Regions from separate parts of the Enterobacter sp. JH25 genome, predicted to be linked through region 4. Evidence: predicted binding sites of a transcription regulator. Region 4 holds the regulator's gene; each other region holds the start of a gene.
The links. The regulator CRP, encoded in region 4, controls carbon source genes, mostly activating them, when cyclic AMP is high. The targets are predictions, from matches to a motif close to ATGTGANNNNNNTCACAT.
Positions count from the first base shown of each region.

Region 1: L2Y28_RS15480 (YfcZ/YiiS family protein) is a predicted target of CRP. The motif match lies at 1,605-1,622, and genes of this name have one in related genera.
Region 2: epd (erythrose-4-phosphate dehydrogenase) is a predicted target of CRP. The motif match lies at 1,474-1,491, and genes of this name have one in related genera.
Region 3: L2Y28_RS10735 (sugar transporter) is a predicted target of CRP. The motif match lies at 2,089-2,106, and genes of this name have one in related genera.

Region 1 is NZ_CP091319.1:3,221,390-3,224,764, reverse strand. It holds gene mlaA (phospholipid-binding lipoprotein MlaA) at 1-27, shown strand, start outside; gene fadL (long-chain fatty acid transporter FadL) at 72-1,355, opposite strand; gene L2Y28_RS15480 (YfcZ/YiiS family protein) at 1,728-2,012, shown strand; gene fadI (acetyl-CoA C-acyltransferase FadI) at 2,250-3,375, shown strand, end outside.
Region 2 is NZ_CP091319.1:3,766,205-3,769,579, forward strand. It holds gene pgk (phosphoglycerate kinase) at 1-210, opposite strand, end outside; gene epd (erythrose-4-phosphate dehydrogenase) at 260-1,279, opposite strand; gene L2Y28_RS18040 (nucleoside/nucleotide kinase family protein) at 1,572-2,282, opposite strand; gene L2Y28_RS18045 (MltR family transcriptional regulator) at 2,279-2,788, opposite strand; gene glpX (class II fructose-bisphosphatase) at 2,804-3,375, opposite strand, start outside.
Region 3 is NZ_CP091319.1:2,221,013-2,224,387, reverse strand. It holds gene L2Y28_RS10750 (GNAT family N-acetyltransferase) at 1-319, opposite strand, end outside; gene L2Y28_RS10745 (PhzF family phenazine biosynthesis protein) at 382-1,194, opposite strand; gene L2Y28_RS10740 (PhzF family phenazine biosynthesis protein) at 1,217-2,005, opposite strand; gene L2Y28_RS10735 (sugar transporter) at 2,182-3,375, shown strand, end outside.
Region 4 is NZ_CP091319.1:4,265,543-4,268,917, reverse strand. It holds gene L2Y28_RS20630 (YccS/YhfK family putative transporter) at 1-738, opposite strand, end outside; gene crp (cAMP-activated global transcriptional regulator CRP) at 796-1,428, opposite strand; gene L2Y28_RS20620 (OsmC family protein) at 1,739-2,143, shown strand; gene L2Y28_RS20615 (phosphoribulokinase) at 2,229-3,098, opposite strand; gene L2Y28_RS20610 (YheU family protein) at 3,129-3,347, opposite strand; gene L2Y28_RS20605 (hydrolase) at 3,344-3,375, opposite strand, start outside.

The DNA.
Region 1 (3,375 bases), 1.0 Mb from region 4:
GAATTAAAAGATATCGATTCGGAATAAATAAAAAAGGTGAGCGATGCTCACCTTTTTTAATCGTGTTGGGATTAGAACGCGTAGTTGAAGTTGGTACCAAACAGCCAGGCTTTACCTTCAGAGGTAAACTCGTAAGGGCCTTCCTGGAAGGTCACTTTCTGTCCATGCATGTACGACACGCCCGCGTCGATAGAGGCATTCTCGTTGAACGCGTAGGTTGCCCCCGCACTTACCCAGAAACGGTCCTGATCCGGAATGGAGATAGAACGCTTATCTGCCGGTACCGGACTGTCATCAAATGCCACGCCGGTACGGAACGTCCAGTTGTCATCCATATAATAGGTCGTACCAAGTGCGATACGGTAAGCATCGTGGAAGCTTTCGTCTTTATAGAACAGCGTCTGGCCGTTGCTGCCGGTGGCTTTCAGCTCCTGGAACTGGCTCCAGCTGGTATACGCGAGGCTATAGTGAATAGCCCACTGCGGCGCAACGCGGTTATAACCTGACACTTCCCACATTTCTGGCAGATGCAGTGACAGTGAACCCGGTACGGTTTGATTCGAGGTACCCCATGGAATGGTGGTGCCTGCGCCCGGTACCATACCGTTGACTGGGCTCAGGATGCCGCTTTTGTAATCGCCATCGAAGTCAATCTTCACTTCTGAGCGGTAGGTCAGACCCCAGCGGTTGTTTTTATCCAGTTCATACAGGATACCGGCGTTCCAGCCGTAACCCCACTCGTCACCTTTCAGGCTGGCAATTTTATTGCTGTTTTTCGGCAGCGCAGCAGTTTGCTCCCCGGAATAACGCTCGATTTTTGCATCAGCGTAGACAGCATCAAAGCCCAGACCAAAGCTCCAGTTATCGTTCAGACGATATGCGCCGCTCAGGTTAAGGTTCAGGGTCGTCAGGTCGGTTTTACCGCCGTATTCCCCGGCCGGGTAGTTGTTATTGAACTCCGTTGCCAGGCCATAGTTAGAGGTGACAGAGGCACCCCAACCAAACTGTTCATTGATTGGCGCAACAAAGTGCAGGTTAGGCACCCACGCCGTTGGTGCAATGTTATCCGCCTTCAGATCTGCGCCGGTATACTGAGATTTGCCAGAAATGTTGACATCAGGATCGATGTAAACCGCACCGGCAGAGAAGGTAGGGCGATCAAACATCATGATAAGCGCCGGGTTACGGCTTGCGTTGCCTGCGTCATCGGCAATCGCACCTTCCCCGGAATACGCACGGCCAAGGCCAGAGGAAGAAAATTCGTTTAACTGGAAGCCCGCTGACCAGGCGGACGTTGAGACGATTGCCACTGCAACTGCTAAAGCAGTTTGTTTGAACAGGGTTTTCTGGCTCATGACCATAACCTCATTGAGTTATTTTTATTCAATAATTGTTACATACCGTAACAGGAGCGCGAAGTGTAGGGTCTGAGGTATGACATACAAATCAGACCAGTGGCGAGAGTATAGGTCTGACCAGCTGGGATGTTGCAAGTTTGTTTATTAATATTTTCAAACATGTTTCATGAAACGAGATCTGGTTGGCAAAATTGTGACCAGTACGATTCATCCGAAAAGGTGAATTTTGTTTTAGATCATTTTTTAGTGTGATATTGCTCACTTATCCGGTTTTGCGCCATTAACGGCTGGAGGGGGCTCGTCCGGGGGCGTAAAATAGTCGCATCGTGTTTATCTCGCGCGCTGCGCGAATACAGAGGAAATTGAGCTATGAGTAAATGCAGTGCTGATGAAACCCCGGTTTGCTGCTGTATGGATGTTGGCACCATTATGGACAACACCGATTGCACCGCCTCTTACAGCCGCGTATTCCCTAACCGCGCTGAAGCGGAAGAGACGCTGGCCGCGCTGAGCAAGCGTGCGCGTGAAGTCGAATCCGATCCATGTGAAATCAAATCTACCTTTACGGAAGTAGAAGGCGGCGTGCAGCTGGATATCGACTTTGTGTTCGCCTGCGAGGCAGAAACGCTGATCTTCCAGCTGGGCCTGCGTTAATTCCTGCGGTCTGGTGCCCTCACCCCAACCCTCTCCCACGGGAGAGGGCGCAAACACTAAAAACGGTAACCCACGGGTTACCGTTTTGCTTTTACCCTGGGCATTTTCTTTTTCTTCTCTGTGCCTTAGCTCGCAATTTTTCGCTTCCCCGATTGGCTCAATGTAAAAAAATAGTTAAGACTATTATCAGGTCAGACCACTTAACGTGCGCGCAAAATTTTTTTACAGGGGAGTGTTATGAGTCAGGCATTACCGCTTATCACCCGACACGGTGACCGCATTGCCATTGTCAGCGGGTTACGTACGCCGTTTGCACGTCAGGCAACCGCGTTTCACGGTATACCGGCTGTCGATCTGGGAAAAATGGTGGTGGGGGAGATGCTGGCTCGCAGCGAGATCCCGCCAGAGGTTATTGAGCAACTGGTTTTCGGCCAGGTGGTGCAGATGCCGGAAGCACCCAATATCGCGCGTGAAATCGTGCTGGGTACCGGCATGAATGTTCATACCGACGCCTACAGCGTCAGCCGCGCCTGCGCTACCAGTTTCCAGGCGGTGGCGAACGTGGCGGAAAGCCTGATGGCGGGGACCATTCGCGCGGGAATTGCCGGCGGCGCTGATTCCTCCTCCGTGCTGCCCATCGGCGTCAGCAAACAGCTGGCCCGCATTCTGGTGGATGCCAACAAAGCTCGCACTACCGGTGCAAAGCTTAAACTCTTCTCGCGTTTACGCCTGCGCGACCTCATGCCCGTGCCACCTGCCGTTGCTGAATACTCCACCGGCCTGCGCATGGGCGATACAGCCGAGCAGATGGCAAAAACCTATGGTATTACCCGCGAACAGCAGGATGCGCTGGCGCATCGCTCGCATCAGCTGGCAGCGAAAGCCTGGTCGGAGGGCAAACTGACCAACGAAGTGATGACCGCCTATGTACCGCCTTACCGGGAACCGCTCGCGGAAGATAACAACGTTCGCGGCACCTCAACGCTGGCAGATTACGCAAAACTGCGACCGGCCTTTGACCGTAAACATGGCACCGTTACGGCGGCCAACAGTACGCCGCTGACGGACGGTGCCGCCGCCGTGATCCTGATGACGGAATCCCGGGCGAAAGAGCTGGGCATCACACCGCTGGGCTATTTGCGCAGCTATGCCTTTACCGCCATCGATGTCTGGCAGGACATGCTGCTCGGACCGGCCTGGTCCACGCCGCTGGCGCTGGAGCGCGCGGGGCTAACGCTCTCCGATCTCACGCTAATTGATATGCACGAAGCCTTTGCCGCACAAACGCTGGCAAACGTGCAGCTTATGGCGAGCGAACGTTTTGCCCGCGACGTGCTGGGCCGCGCACATGCCACAGGCGAAG
Region 2 (3,375 bases), 500 kb from region 4:
TTCGTTGTACTCGCCTTCAGTTGGACGGCCCAGGTGGGAGGTGACCATCACTTTAGCGCCCTGCTTCAGAGCCAGTTCAATGGTTGGCAGAGATGCACGGATACGCGCGTCGCTGGTCACTTTGCCATCTTTAACCGGTACGTTCAGATCGGCACGGATGAAAACGCGTTTACCTGCCAGATCCAGATCGGTCATCTTAATTACAGACATGGTGAATCCTCTCGTTGATTCTTAAAGTTTTGCAAGCGCAAGGTGCGCTCTACCTGAAACCTTTTGCGGCCATGGCTAACGTGGTGTCGAGCATTCGGTTAGCAAAGCCCCATTCGTTATCACACCAGACCAGCGTCTTGATGAGGTGCGCACCACTGACTCGCGTCTGCGTGCCATCCACGATGGCGCTGTGCGGGTCGTGGTTAAAATCTACTGAGACCAACGGTAATTCCGTATAGTCAACTATACCATGAAATGCTCCCTGTGCCGCTTTTTGCAGCAACAGGTTGACTTCACAGGCTTTTACCGGTTTTTTCACCGTCACGCTAAGATCGATTGCGGTGACGTTTATCGTCGGGACGCGCACGGCAATCGCTTCGAAACGGTCGTTAAACTGCGGGAAAATACGCGTGATCCCGGCAGCCAGTTTCGTATCCACCGGAATGATGGACTGGCTCGCCGCGCGAGTGCGTCGTAAATCCGGATGGTAGGCGTCGATAACCTGCTGATCGTGCATGGCGGAGTGAATCGTGGTCACGGTACCGGATTCAATGCCATACGCATCGTCTAACAGTTTAATGACCGGAATAATGCAGTTGGTGGTACAGGAGGCGTTGGAGACAATGCGGTGTTCAGCCTGCAGCTCGTGCTGGTTGACACCAAACACGACGGTGGCGTCGAGGTCGTGACTGCCGGGATGGGAGAACAGCACTTTTTTCGCGCCAGCATTCAGATGCGCTTCGCCATGTTCACGGTTACCGTACACGCCGGTACAGTCCAGCACCACATCCACACCCAGTTCGCGCCAGGGCAGCTCTTCAATACTGTTCTCATGCAGCACGCGGATGGCATCGTCACCGACGAACAGCTGTTCCCTTTCCTGGCGAACGTCCCAGGCAAAGCGACCGTGGCTGGTGTCATATTTCAACAAATGCGCCATGCCCGCAGCATCCGCCAGTTCATTGATTGCCACCACGGTGATTTCCGCACGACGCCCGGATTCATATAAAGCACGAACCACGTTGCGCCCGATGCGACCGAAGCCATTAATCGCTACGCGTACGGTCATAGATCTCCTGCAAAGCTATCCCTGAGTTTGAGGTGGCTGAAAGAGTAATCCAGCGACGCCCGAAGGGGAATCCTTGCTGTCACAAACTGCGATTGATTGGTCAATTGTCGAACATTTAATCGACTGAAACGCTTCAGCAAGAATAAGCGAATCGGGGAATAAAAGGAATCTCTGTCCAGATTAAGAGCGATTTTATCTGATCTCCATCACATTTTTCCGGAATAATCCCTTTTCTTCCCGCCACGTAAAACGCGGCGGGTTGACCGGTGCCCCCATGGAAAGCCGCGAAGGATCAAACGAGTCGGTATTCGCCATTTGCCGACATCATCAGTTCCACATTGGCAGAACGGCTGTGACGCAAAACACGCTCCACGTTTGGCCCGTCGGTGCGCGCATAAAACGCGTCGGCGTCGGCCTGAGATAGTCCCCCGGCCAGCTTACGCCCTACCAGGCGCGTACGTAACGCTTCAGCGGGCGCGCGAATGAACAATGAAAAATCGCAATATTCCATCAGCGTTCGCCATCGTTCGTCATCAAGCAGCAGCCAGTTACCCTCAACAATCACGACAGGGGCCGTTACCACAATAGCCTCTTCGACAGGATCGTGCGTTTGTCGGTCATACTGCGGCCAGGTACTGTCGCCTTCTTTTATCTGCCGCAGATGTTGCGCAAGCCTGTCGACATCAAAGGTCTCGGGCGCGCCTTTGTACGCACGCAGGTTATGGGCCTCAAGCCACGCGTTGTAGTGATGAAAACCATCCATCGGCAACGTCTGGATCGGCGGCATCCCCTCCATCTGACGAGAGAGGAATTCCCAGAAGGCGGTCAACGTGGATTTGCCCGTCCCGGGCGGCGCGCTGAGAAAAACAATCGTACGTTTGCTGGCGCTGGCAGAATGCAGTTTCGCCAGTTGCCGCAGCAAAGGCTTATGAACATTTTCGATTTCGTCATCAGGGTAATGTGCTTCTACATGTAGCCCGTTAACCGTTAGCCCAATTTTCACGGCGTCAGTTCCTTTAAAATTGTCGTTACCGCCAGGGTGAGCGCCGTCTTGATCATTGCGGTAAAGCGCACCTCAGACCATGCGGCAAAGTCAGCAAATTTCATCGACTCCAGCGCGCTGAATAACGTCGCGTTACGGGTGATGCAATTAACGTTGCTGATAAAATCCCAGGTGATGTCATCGGCGAAGCCAGGGATCGTATCCTGCTCTTTCAGATACTGATAAAACTGCGAAAAATGCGTAATGTCGGCGTAGAGCCATTTTTCCATTTTCCCCAGCGCATAGATCAGTCGTAACGCCACATCAATGTCATCAAGCGGCCCACTCCGGGCGAGTAACGGCTTCACTGCATATTCCACGATCTCTTCATCGTTATCGACAAACAGCGACGGCAGAAAACATTTAATGCCCTGGAGCAAAAAAGACTGTGCCGTCGTCATGAATGCGAGGAGGTTATTCTGAGCATCCAGTTGCTCAAGCACATCGTCTTCTGTCAGCGTCGTCATTTGTATCTCGATAAATCACCGTGAATGCAGAGAGTCTATTATATTACACGTTCGATCTGCGCCGCCGATCAGTAAAGTTTGCGTGCGCACACCCTTCGCAACCTGTTGAATACCTTTAACCAGTTCGCCGCCCGTCACGCCCGTCGCGCTGAACAGGATGTCATTGCCCTTTACCAGTTCGCTAAGGGTATAGATACGATTGACTTCCACTTTCATCTCCGCACAGCGGCGGTGCTCCTGCATGGCGACCCGACGGTTCTCAGGACTCTCCCCTTTCGCTTCACAGAAATCGATCAGTTCCGCCTGCATATCGCCGCCCAGCGCTTTCACCGCGCAGGCGGAGATCACCCCTTCCGGCGCGCCGCCTGTGGTGTACATCAGATCATAAGGATTATCCTGTAAGCAGGTCAGTACGCTGGCAGCGACATCACCATCGGGCAGCGCAAACACTTTCACGCCCAGCTGCGTCGCCTCGGCAATTGCATTTTGCAGGCGCGGTTTGTCCAGCGTCACCATCCGCAGATGCTCCAGCGGCTTGCCCAGCGCCCGGGCAACGTTGCAAAGGTTTTCTGCCAGCGGGAGATCGA
Region 3 (3,375 bases), 2.0 Mb from region 4:
GGCAGCAGCGGCTGAGGGCTTCATCTTCCAGCGCCGCCAGTAATTTATCACCCAGCCGTTGCCCGCGATGGGTTGGATCAATATAGACCCGTTTCATTTCCCCGGTCCCGTCCCCGTTCAAAACAACAGCGCCACACCCGACAGCGTTAAGCTGAGTGTCACGAATAATCATCAGGATCAGCGAGTCGTCCGGCAGTTCGGTTAAATCCAGCAGATGATTACTTTCCGCGGGATAGAGAACGCTTTGATAACGGTCCAGCGCCGTAATCAGGGCGAGAATATCTGGATGATGGGCGGATTCAGCGGTAATAGAATACATGGCAGGCTCCTTGTCGTTTTCGTTCAACATACCGCCCGCCCTGTATACCGGCGTCATAGTTTTTAATGATGACCGTAATCCTGGAGACGAAGGAAAATTTTCCCCTTCATATACAGCGTGGCCTGCCCGCCAATCAGCACGCGGTCGCCTTTCAGCTCGCAGCGCAGATCCCCGCCGCGCAAGGAGACCTGGCGGGCCGACATCTGCGTTTTTCCAAGCTTTTCGCTCCAGTACGGGATCAGCATGCTGTGCGCTGACCCCGTCACCGGATCCTCCGGTACCCCTTCCCCCGGGCAGAAGAAGCGGCTGACGAAATCATACTCATCCCCCGGCGCCGTAACGCAGACCATTTTCCCCAGCGGGAGCATGGCTGTGATATCCGGCGTCAGCGCCTCCACCTGCCGCTGGCTGTCGAGCACCACCATGTAATCGCGCCCTGCACGCACCTCTTTTGCCGCGTTAATGCCCAGCGAGCTGAACAGCACTGGGGGTGGAGTATCGACAACCTCGGTTGACCACGCCGGGAAATTAAGCGTCAGCCAGTCGCCGCTGCGTTGTACCGTCAGTTCGCCGACAAAGCGCGTGGTGAAGGTGATTTCCGTATGCGGATAATCCAGGTATTCGAAAATAACGTGAGAAGCCGCGAGGGTTGCGTGGCCGCAGAGGTTAATTTCATCCTGCGTGGTAAACCAGCGCAGTTCAAACCCGTTATCCGTTCGGACAAAGAACGCCGTCTCTGACTGATTATGCTGCTTCGCCATCTTCAGCAACGTCTCATCCGGCAGCCACGCTTCCAGCGGACACACCGCCGCCGCATTGCCGCCGAACGCCCTGTCGCTGAAGGCATCCACCAGATAAAAATCAATTTCCTGCATCGTTGGTTCCTCTTAGATTTATTCAGCGCAGAAATACTGTGCCCTTCAGATACAGCGCCGCCTGCCCGCCCATCCGCACGCGGTCGCCTTTCAGTTCGCAGCGTACGTCGCCACCACGGGCAGAAACCTGACGGGCAAACATCTGTGTTTTGCCAAGCTGTTCACTCCAGTAAGGGATCAGCATGGTGTGCGCGGAGCCGGTGACAGGATCTTCCGGCACGGCCACGCCCGGCGAGAAGAAACGACTGACAAAGTCGTATTCCCCCTCGTCCCGGGCGGTGACGGCCACTTTATGCTCCCCCGGCGTCATGGCGGAGAAATCCGGATTAATGGCTTCCACCTGCTCGCGGCTCTCCAGTACCAGCACCCAGGCGCGGCCTTTTCGCGCCTCGACGTAGTGGCTGATACCGAGTGCGGTGAGCATCTCCGGTGGCGGCGTCTGTGCCTGCGTCGGGCAGGCCGGGAAGTCCAGCGTCATCCAGTCACCTTCACGGCTGACGGTCAGGCGACCAGAAGCGGTGTCAAAATGAAGGCGTGAGTCCGGATAATCCAGTTCGTTAAACAGAACATACGCCGCGGCAAGCGTCGCGTGACCACACAGATTAACCTCGGTGAGCGTGGTGAACCAGCGCAGCTCAATCCCCCCTTTGGTGCACACAAAAAACGCGGTTTCCGACTGGTTATGCTGTTGTGCCATCCGCAGTAACGTCTCATCCGGCAGCCACGCGTCGAGCGGGCACACCGCCGCCGGGTTGCCGCCAAAGGAGGACTCGCTGAACGCATCTACCAGATAAAAATCAATCTCCTGCATCGTGTTACCGCCTGTTTTTGTTGTGTTGTTCTTTATCTTCAATGAAAACAACCGCGTTCGCTACCGCTGCATGAAGGTAAATTTTGTGATTCACATCACATAACGGTTGAGTTTTCGCCGTTTAAGGCTTTAAGATCGTCTCCTCATCTTTCAGGCAACGAATCCCAGATATCCCTATGACAACACACACGGTTTCCCGCAGGGTCGCGTGGCTACGCGTGGTCACGCTCGCCATCGCAGCGTTTATTTTCAACACCACGGAATTTGTTCCGGTTGGGCTGCTGTCCGACATTGCAGCCAGCTTCCATATGGAAACGGCACAGGTTGGCATTATGCTGACCATCTATGCATGGGTGGTAGCGCTGATGTCGCTGCCGTTTATGCTGCTGACCAGCCAGATGGAACGTCGTAAGCTGCTGATTGGGCTGTTTGTGGTGTTCATAGCCAGCCATGTGCTGTCATTTATGGCATGGAACTTTACGGTGCTGGTGATCAGCCGCGTCGGCATCGCGTTTGCCCATGCCGTTTTCTGGTCGATCACCGCATCGCTCGCCATTCGTCTCGCCCCGGCGGGGAAACGCGCCCAGGCGTTGAGCCTGATTGCCACCGGAACGGCGCTGGCGATGGTGTTAGGCCTGCCGATCGGGCGCATTGTGGGTCAATACTTCGGCTGGCGCACCACCTTCTTTGCCATCGGCATGGGGGCGCTGATCACCCTGGTGTGTCTGATCAAACTGCTGCCAAAACTGCCCAGCGAACACTCCGGCTCGCTGAAAAGTCTGCCGCTGCTGATGCGTCGACCAGCGCTGATGAGCATCTATCTGCTGACCGTGATTGTGGTGACCGCCCATTACACGGCCTACAGCTATATTGAGCCGTTTGTTCAGGTTGTGGCGGGCTTTAGCGCTAACTTCGCCACCGTTCTGCTGCTGATCCTGGGCGGCGCGGGGATTATCGGCAGTATCCTGTTCGGGAAGCTGGGCAATAAGCACGCGTCTGCGCTTGTAAGCAGTGCGATTGGCCTGCTGCTGGCGTGCCTGCTGTTACTGATGCCTGCGGCAGGCAGCGAGAGTCATCTGGCGATCCTCAGTCTGTTCTGGGGCGTGGCGATCATGATTATTGGTCTGGGAATGCAGGTCAAAGTGCTGGCCCTGGCCCCGGACGCCACGGACGTGGCAATGTCGCTGTTCTCGGGAATTTTTAATCTGGGAATTGGGGCCGGTGCGCTGGTGGGAAATCAGATCAGCCTGCATGTATCGATGTCGGCCATTGGCTATCTCGGGGCGATTCCCGCGCTGATTGCGCTGATCTGGTCGGTGCTTATCTTCCGTAAATGGCCGGTCGCGATGGAAGAACAGACCAGCCACGGT
Region 4 (3,375 bases):
AAGGCTGACGGAAATATGCTCCTGCAAATCCAGCCCGACCTGGAAGGTACGCAGCAGCCGCTTATATTCATGATTTTTGTTGGCGGCAAGCATGTGCAACTGCTGATAGCACTGGCTGATCAGATCCACCACTTTTTGCTGGCGTGCCAGCAGCGGCGGCAGGGATTTTTCCGGGTCGGTATGTTGCGTGAGCAGGGTGTATTTTGCTTCGCAGTATTCAGCAAGCTGCACGTAGAGCAGGCTCAGGGATTCGCGAAGCGGCTGTTCCCGCCACAACCAGAACCAGAACCAGTTAAACAGCCCGTACCACAGCGTGCCGAGGGCGTAGATCAGCAATGGCTCCCACACCGGCATATTGCCCGCAAGGCTTAAGGTGAAGATGGCGGCAATCAGCGACGCGGGAAGCAGGCGGGCGTGCAGCGAGCTGATTTCAGCGGTTACGCCAAGCGTCATCGCCAGCACGGTCAGGATCAGCGGCAGAGGAATGTCGCGGGCCAGTAAGAGTTGCACGGCAAGGCTACAGCCGGCAAACAGGCAGCCGCCAATAATCAGGCGTTTGAAAAAGCGTTTATGCGGGGTGTCCAGACCGGCAATGTTGCAGCAGGCGGGCACGAGGGAAAACAGCAGGCCTTGCTGAAGATGTCCGAGGATCAGGCCCACGGCCACGGGAAGACACAACACCAGCGTTTGTCGCAGTGCGTAGTTAACTTCCGGGTGATAGATCAGCCTGCGCCACATAAGGAGTAGAGACAAAAACGGCGTGCCACCCTGCGGCGGCACGCCGTTTTACCGGAATTAACGGGTCCCGTAAACCACGATGGTTTTACCGTGGGCGGAGATCAGGTTCTGGTCTTCCAGCATCTTCAGGATACGGCCCACTGTTTCACGGGAGCAGCCGACGATCTGACCGATTTCCTGGCGGGTAATTTTAATTTGCATACCGTCAGGGTGGGTCATGGCGTCTGGCTGTTTCGCCAGGTTCAACAGAGTCTGCGCGATACGACCGGTCACGTCCAGGAAGGCGAGGTTACCCACCTTCTCAGAGGTCACTTGCAGACGGCGTGCCATCTGGGAAGAAAGACGCATCAGGATGTCAGGGTTGACCTGAATCAGCTGACGGAATTTCTTGTAAGAAATTTCAGCCACTTCACATGCTGTTTTTGCACGAACCCAGGCGCTACGTTCCTGGCCTTCTTCAAACAGGCCCAGTTCACCGATAAAATCGCCCTGGTTCAGATAAGAAAGGATCATCTCTTTCCCTTCTTCATCTTTGATCAGCACGGCCACCGAGCCTTTAACGATGTAATACAACGTTTCCGCTTTTTCACCCTGGTGAATCAGCGTGCTCTTTGATGGGTACTTATGAATGTGGCAATGAGACAAGAACCATTCGAGAGTCGGGTCTGTTTGCGGTTTGCCAAGCACCATGCGCTGTTATCCTCTGTTATAAGCTGTCACCAGAGTCATAAGATGCATCCGGACTCTGGGGTTGCAATCGAATTCTTACCCATACCTGGGAAGTCGGCTGTCGTAACGTTTCGCAGCCAGTAAAGTTTGATGTCCTCTGCATACATGTGTAACGTCAATGTATTACTGTAGCATCCAGAGTGTTTTAGCATAGCTTTCGCCGCGTGTCTCCTGGTGTCTCGCTTCAGCATGACGCAGGTCGCCTTCCGTTGCGAGAAATGTAACGTACACGTAATCTGTCATAAAAAATGCAACGTTGGAGTGAGTGAATATGCAAGCGCGTGTGAAATGGGTTGAAGGGTTAACGTTCCTGGGCGAGTCTGCTTCCGGGCACCAGGTTTTGATGGATGGGAACTCCGGCGATAAAGCTCCAAGCCCGATGGAAATGGTGCTGATGGCGGCAGGTGGATGCAGTGCGATCGACGTGGTGTCGATCCTGCAAAAAGGCCGTCATGACGTGACCGATTGTGAAGTGAAGCTGACGTCAGAACGTCGCGAAGAGGCGCCACGTCTGTTCACGCATATTAATCTGCACTTTATCGTCACCGGCAAAGAACTGAAGGATGCGGCGGTCTCGCGTGCGGTTGACCTGTCAGCGGAGAAATACTGCTCTGTGGCGCTAATGCTGGAGAAAGCGGTAAACATCACCCATTCGTATGAAGTGATCGAGGCTTAATTTTTGGCGGGTGGCGCTTCGCTTACCCGCCCTACAAAAGCACGCCCGTAGGCCCGGTAAGCGCAGCGCCACCGGGCAAAACAACTCACGCGATTTGCTTTCCTTCCATCAGCCGCTGCACCAGCGGTGTCATGATCAGCTCCATTGCCAGCCCCATTTTTCCCCCGGGCACCACTAACGTATTCATGTGCGAAATAAACGAACCCTGTAGCATCGCCAGCAGCCAGGGGTAATCAATGCCTTCCAGGTTGCGGAAGTGGATCACCACAAAGCTCTCGTCCAGGGAAGGGATGCTTTTTGCCGCGAACGGGTTGGAGGTGTCCACGGTGGGGACGCGCTGGAAGTTAATGTGGGTTCGGGAGAACTGCGGCGTCAGGAAGTTGATGTAATCTTCCATGGAGCGCACCACCGAGTCCATGACCGCCTCTCGCGAATGGCCGCGCTCGCTCATGTCACGCGTCAGCTTCTGGATCCACTCAAGGTTAACAATCGGCACCACCCCCACCAGCAAATCCACGTGGCGCGCCACGTCGTGCTGAGGCGTCACCACGCCGCCGTGCAATCCTTCGTAAAACAGCACGTCAGTCGGTTCCGGCAGCGGCTGCCAGGGCGTGAACGTGCCGGGGACCTGGTTCCAGGGCACGGCTTCATCGTAGGTGTGGAGATACTTGCGGGACTGCCCGGTACCGCTTTGCCCGTATTCACGGAAGGTTTGCTCCAGCAGGCCGAAGTCATTCGCCTCCGGGCCAAAATAGCTGATGTGTTTACCCAGATCGCGCGCCTTGCGGATGGCCATATCCATCTCCGGGCGCGTGTAGCGGTGAAAGCTGTCGCCCTCTACCTCTGCCGCCCGTAAGTTAAGCTGGGCGAAAATCTTGCGGAAGGCGAGGCTGGTGGTAGTGGTTCCCGCCCCACTCGAACCCGTAACGGCAATAACCGGATGTCTGGCAGACATAGCAACTCCCTGACTGGAAAAGTGTAAAGATCAGCCGTGAAACGCGTTGCGTGGCATGATATTGACCGTCTCATGCAGTTCGGACCATACCAGCACCACGTCGCCGCTTTTAAGCTGGCGCTTCACATCGCTGACCTTTTGTTCAAGCGAACGTTCATGTTCACCATAATCGGTGCCTTCGCGCAAGACAAAGCTTTCAATCAGATTATCGAGCGTGTCGGGAGAGAGATCCTGCCAGGGAATAATCATTTTTTACCGTCCAGATAGGCCGTTAACC